Acidicapsa acidisoli: one gene and its partner. The protein of the gene in region 2 interacts with the protein of the main gene of each other region in a pairwise test. Links are inferred from orthologs where the notes say so. Each region holds a gene or a part of one and is shown on either strand. Other genes may lie near its edges.

What was found. Proteins that work in one complex are often made in the same cells at the same time.
Region 1: the proteins of OHL23_RS20190 (region 2) and OHL23_RS19205 interact in binary tests that used the Escherichia coli proteins (3 or more experiments, as listed by UniProt). The link is inferred for Acidicapsa acidisoli from one-to-one orthologs.

Annotation. Positions count from the first base shown.
Region 1 is NZ_JAGSYI010000003.1:336,531-339,651, forward strand. Bases 7-3,054 are described here. They hold OHL23_RS19205 (PBP1A family penicillin-binding protein), read left to right. Parts: upstream 7-347; coding sequence 348-2,762; downstream 2,763-3,054. Other genes in these bases: OHL23_RS19200 (proline--tRNA ligase), read left to right, coding at 7-145; OHL23_RS19210 (hypothetical protein), read right to left, coding at 2,766-3,054. Outside these bases: more of OHL23_RS19200, read left to right, coding at 1-6; more of OHL23_RS19210, read right to left, coding at 3,055-3,121. UniProt on the Escherichia coli protein: Cell wall formation. Synthesis of cross-linked peptidoglycan from the lipid intermediates.
Region 2 is NZ_JAGSYI010000003.1:565,553-568,583, forward strand. What follows is about bases 1-2,958. They hold OHL23_RS20190 (penicillin-binding protein), read right to left. Parts: upstream 2,623-2,958; coding sequence 379-2,622; downstream 1-378. Other genes in these bases: OHL23_RS20185 (UDP-N-acetylmuramoyl-L-alanyl-D-glutamate--2,6-diaminopimelate ligase), read right to left, coding at 1-335; OHL23_RS20195 (cell division protein FtsL), read right to left, coding at 2,731-2,958. Outside these bases: more of OHL23_RS20195, read right to left, coding at 2,959-3,031. UniProt on the Escherichia coli protein: Essential cell division protein that catalyzes cross-linking of the peptidoglycan cell wall at the division septum. Required for localization of FtsN.

The DNA.
Region 1 (3,121 bases), 230 kb from region 2 along the record:
CGATCTTGTCGGAATTCCGTATCGCGTGAATGTGGGCAAGAAGGCGGTTGAAGGCAAGGTGGAGCTGGTGACGCGGGCGGTTCCGGGTAGTGAGGACGTGCTGATCGGAGAGCTTGTGGGGCGGTTGAAGGGGCTGATTGGGTAAGAAAGACGAAGAAGAAGCAGATTCCCTCGCGGGAATGACAGAAAGAAAAGCAAGAGTCTGAGCAGATTCGTAGAATCAGATTCTTCGCTTTGCTCAGGATGACAAGCTCTCCTGGTGTGCATAATTCGGTGGAAGCCCACATCTCAGAATCGAGATGTGGAGCACCCGGATTTTCCAGGGTGATGCCGCGGAGGCATTTGGAATGGCATTAAAAGTCCGGATCGCGAGACCGACCACGCGGCAGGGATGGAGCAGTCTGATCTTGCGGGCTGCTTTGGCTTGCGTAGCCCTGGTTGCGCTTTTTGTCTTCGCGGTGGGTGGGTATTACTACTTTCGCTATCAGGGGATTGTGGATGCGCGGCTGAAGCAGCCGCTGTTTGCTACCACGGCGAAGATTTACGCGGCTCCGCGTGAGGTACGGCCGGGCCAGAAGCTGAGCCGGGCGGCGATTGTCAATGAGCTGCGCTCCGCGGGATACACGGGGGATGGCACGGCCAAGGATTCTCCGCTGGGGACATTCACGGAGACGGCAAATAGCGTGACGGTACATCCTGGGCCGCAGAGCTACCACGCGCAGGATGGAGCGACGATCCACTTTGACAATGGGGTGGTGCAGTCGCTCACAGACGATCGCGGGCAGGCCCTGTCGAGCTATGAGCTTGAACCGCTGTTGATTACTGGACTGAGCGAAGGCGCAAACCGGACCAAGCGGCGGCTGATCACCTACGACGAGATTCCTCAGAACCTGGTGCACGCGGTGCTGGCCATTGAGGACCGGCAGTTTTTTGAGCACAATGGCGTGAATTTCTGGCGTTTTTTTGTGGCCGCGACGCGCGATGTTCGTTCAGGCAGGTACAAAGAGGGCAGCTCGACGCTGACGATGCAACTGGCGCGCGGGTTCTTCCTTTCTCCCGAGAAGCGGATTAAGCGCAAGCTGATCGAGATTGTCATTACCTTCCAGCTTGAGCATCGTTTTTCAAAAAAACAGATCTTTGAGATGTACGCCAACCAGATCAACCTGGGACAACAGGGCAGTTTTGCGATCAATGGTTTTGGCGAGGCTTCGCAGGCATATTTTGGCAAGGATGTGAAGGAGCTGAACCTGGCCGAAAGCGCGATGCTGGCCGGGATTATTCAGCGGCCGAATTACTTCAATCCTTATCGGCACCCCGAGCGGGTGATGGAGCGGCGCAACCTGGTGCTCGACTCGATGGTGGAGACGGGAGCGATCACCAAGGAGCAGGCGGAGCGGGCCAAGGATGAACCGCTGCATCTTTCGCAGCAGAGCGTGGATGCGAGCGACGCGCCGTACTTTGTCGACCTCGTTCGGGATCAGTTGAATCAGAAGCTGGGCGAGCGGGACTTTAATCGCGAGGGATTGCATATTTACACTTCGCTCGATCCTGACTTGCAGCGGGCGGCGACCTCGGCGGTTGAGAACACGGTTCATGTGGTCGACGAGCAGGTGGACAAGCTCTACGCGCGGCGACATCGCGGAAAAAATGGCAAGCCGGAAGAAACGACAGAGCCGCATACGTATCCGCAAGTGGCGCTAGTGGCGCTCAATCCGCATACGGGCCAGGTGCTCGCGCTGGTGGGCGGGCGCAGCTATGGATTGAGCCAGTTGAATCATGCGATTTCGGCCCGGCCGACGGGATCGATCTTTAAGCCGTTTGTCTACGCGGCAGCATTTAACACGGCGGTTGCGGGAACGCAGTTGCCGGGGCATGACGAGCTTTTTTCGCCGATTACGATGTTGAGCGACGAACAGACTACGTACGATGTGGGTAATCAGGAGTACACTCCGCGCAACTTCGAGGGTGAATATCACGAGCAGGTGACGGCGCGGTTTGCGCTGCAGAAGTCGCTGAACAACGCGACGATTGGACTGGCTTCTCTGGTGGGCTTTGACCAGGTGGCGGCGCTGGCCAGGTCCGCGGGAGTGAAGAGCGCGCGCGGGACGCCGGCGATGGCGATTGGAGCTTATGATGCTACTCCGCTGGAGATGGCCGGGGCGTACACGATTTTTGCCAATGGCGGGCTGAAACTCGAGCCGTGGATGGTGGCGAGTGTGCGTACTCCGTCGGGGGATGTAATCACGGATTACTCGCCGACTTCGAAGCAAATTCTTGATCCGCGAGTCGCGTATCTCACCACCAACATGCTGGAGAACGTGATCAACCACGGCACTGGATTCCCGGTACGGGCGCGTGGATTCACTGCTCCGGCTGCGGGTAAGACGGGCACTAGCCATGATGCCTGGTTCGCGGGCTATACAAGCAACCTGTTGTGCATCGTGTGGGTGGGCAACGACGATTACACCGACATCAAGATTCAGGGTGCAGATGCGGCAGCGCCGATCTGGGCCGAGTTCATGAAGAAAGCGGTCGCCCTGCCGCAGTACTCGGATACGCATGAGTTCAATGCGCCGGAGGGCGTGCAACTGGTGCAGGTCGACAAAACTACCAACCTGCCAGCGGACTCAACGTGTGAGAGCGATACATATACGGCGGCGTTTCTGGATGGGACGGTGCCGGCGCAGACCTGTTCGCATCCGAATACGGACAAGCGGAATTTTCTTCAGAGGATATTTGGGCTGGGGGAGAAGAAGCCTTAGCTGCTAGCGATCAGGATCATGCCGTGGCCGAGGCTGGCGCGGCTGCGTTATAACACTACGGCAATCGCAGTTCATGAACGATGTAGCCCGCGGGGGTTGGTACTGCGAAACGTCCGGCTCTCCGCGAACGATCTGTATCAATTCATTGCGCGTCGTTCCGCTGCGCGGATCATCATTGGTTTCGAGGATCACAAGTTTAAGTTCCGGGGAATACCAAACCTCGTGAACCACTAAAATGGGTTGGCTGTTGTGATCCAGTCCCGCCGGAACGGTATAGCTGCGGCGCGTGCCCTCCGCAACAAAGCCTTCGATAGTCTTTACACCAAGTTTCTCAACTGCGTCGAATAGCGTGTTAGTGG
Region 2 (3,031 bases):
TCGGGATGTTCAAAGAAGGCCGATGCAAGCTGCGCCAGCGCTGGGCGGCCATGCTCGACCAGCAGGCGCGGCGTTTTAGGATCATCGGCGGCAAGCTGCGCAAAGGCTTCCGGCGAATCGGTAACGATTCCTGCTGCGCCTTGCCGAATTGCTGTGTCGATGTAGAGATTACCGTCGGTCGTGCCGCCGCGCATGGCGACGAAGACTGATCTGGCTCCCACGCGACGTGAGTCGTATTCGATACCAGTGATTGTGATCTCAGAAATTGCGTTTTCAGCGGAGATTGGACCGCGTGAAATAGCAGTTACGTCGCGAATCAGTTCATTCCATTGCATTCCGGATTCGATTCTATCGTCTGGGATTCGGTGAGTGCGCCGGTCAGCGCGCGCAGTGTACAACAATCTGCGCGCCGGGCTGCACCTGGCTGCCCGCAGCCGGTTCCTGTGAACGCACCAGTCCGCGGCCCTCGACCTGCAGATTCAGCCCAGCCGTTGCTACTTGCTCCACCACCTGACGAACCGGCATTCCGATCAGCGAGGGTACTTTGATCGTTTTGCCCGCAGGCAAGGAAACTGCGACGACAGTGGGTGTCGGCGATGGGTTTGCATTTGTGGCCGGTTGCGGTTCGGCGGATTTGGTCTTCGTTGAAACAACGATGCTTGCGGTCTTCTTGTCACTGTCCTTTGTGGTGGCGGGCGTGCGCGCGTTGCTCACTGCCTGGCGCAAAGGATCGTCCGCGGGCAGATCGTTGACCGCCGACAGCAGCGCGTTCACATCGCCCGTGTGCTCCTGCTCCGGCTCCGCATCATGAGCTGTGAGATTTTTAGCCGGTGCATGGTTCGGGCGCACCTCGATGTCGTGCGGGACGCCCAGATATTCGAGCGTGTCCTGTGCGACCTGTGCGAAGACCGGAGCCGATGCCGCGCCGCCGTAATAGGAGATTCCTCCGCCCTTGGGATTATCCAGAACCACTGCAACCGCGATTACCGGCGAGTTGACCGGCGCGATGCCTGCAAAGGACGCGATATGCATGGTCTTCGAATAGGTGTGTGTCGCCGGGTCGATCTTCTGTGCCGTGCCCGTTTTGCCGCCGGAAGAGTATCCGTTCAACTGAGCCTGCTTGCCGGTGCCGTAAAGCACTACGCCTTCCATCATCTTGCGCATCTCGGCGGCGGACATTGTGCTGATGACGCGATGCGCCCCTTGCGGCAATGGATTGGGCAACTCCTCGCCTGCGTGGAAGGGTAGCGCGACGAGCTGCGTATTCTGCTGGCCCGCAGCATGGCCGCTGTTCTGCGAGTTTGGGTCTTGCGTGTTCAGCACCACATGCGGCGGAAGATAGACTCCCCCGTTGGCGATTGTGGAGACCATCGAGACGAGTTGCACGGGCGTTACGGCGACTTCCTGACCGATCGCAATGGAGCCTATCGACGTGGCTCCCCACCGCGCCGGGGGACGCAGCAGGCCGCGCGTCTCGCCGGGCAATTCCAGCCCGGTTTTTGAACCGAAGCCAAAGTTGCGGATGTAGTCGTAGAAGTGTTCCGGTCCCATCCGCAGCGCGAGTTTCACGGCGGCCACGTCGCTGGAGTGCTCCAGCGCTTCATGCACTGTGATCACGCCGTAATGATCGGATTTGTCGTCGTGGATGGTGCGTCCGTTGAAGGTGATCGCGCCTCCCTGGCAGTCGATCTTGTCGTCCGGCTTGACGATGCCCTGATCGATGGCGGAGGCATAGGTTACGAGCTTGAATGTCGAGCCGGGCTCGTAGACATCGCTCACCGCGTGGTCGCGAAGCAACGCGGGCGTGGTGTGGCGAAAGTCATTTGGATTGAAGGTGGGGCGAATGGCGAGCGCAAGAATCTGCCCGGTGTGCACATCTTGAACCACTACCGTACCATTGTCAGCACGAGTGCGCTGCATCGCCGCATCGAGAGCTCTTTCGGCGATGAACTGGATGTTTTCGTCAATCGTCAGGACCAGATTCGCGCCCGGCTCGGGTTCGCGTTCCGTGGACCCCATTACATGGCGGCGCGCATCCATTGCCGCGTACATGCGGCCGGGCTGGCCGTGCAGGCGGCTATCGAATTTCTGCTCCATGCCGCCGAGGCCGTTGTCGTCCACGCCCACATAACCAAGCACCTGCGCTGCGATTTCGCTGTCGGGATAGAAGCGCTGAAATTCTTTTTGGAAGTAGATGCCTTTGAGATTGAGAGCCTTCACTTTCGCAGCGGTTTCAGGGCTCAGGCGGCGGGCGATCCAGGCGAAGCCTCGCGAGGCGTTGACGCGTTCGGCGATCTGATCTTCGCTGGTCCATGTATCTTCGGCGCTCGTATGCACGATCTGCGCTAGTGCATGGACTGTGGCTTTCTTGTCTTCGATCTCAGAGGGCACCGCAAAGACGGAGTCGGCCTGCACGGTCATGGCCAGTTCGCGCAGATTGCGGTCATAGAGTACACCGCGACGCGGAGCTACTTCAAAGGTGTGCTGCTGTTGTTTCTGGGCCTTTTCAACGAATTCCTTGTGGCGAACGACCTGCAGCCAGAAGAGCTTCGCGACGATCAGCGAGACCCAGATCAGAAATCCCAGGCACACCAGCCAATAACGCAGTCGAAGCAGAGGCATCGCGGTTTGCGCGCCTCTGCTTCGATTGGCTCTGGGATTGAGTGGGTTGAACTGGTTCACGCAGGGTACTCCGAACAGCGGTCCCTAAGGTTGAGGCGCCGCGCAGCCTTATCGAGTTGCGCCCGAAAGCGGCAGAACTCCGGCGGAAGGAGAAACCTGCGCCAGAGCAGGAGTACCTGCATCGAAGCGATCGGTTACGCGCACCACCTGATTCGGCTGCAATTCGACGAGGCCCATCTGCCGAGCCATGGCGTCGATGCGGCGGGGCTGCGAAAGCTGCGCTTCGGCCAGGCGAAGCTGCCGGTTCTGTTCGCGCAGAGCCTCAACCTGCTGCTTCTTGGCTTCGACGTTGTAGCCAATTTCGATGGAGCTGAAATGCTGCAAACCGTAGAACATGATGAGCGAGAAC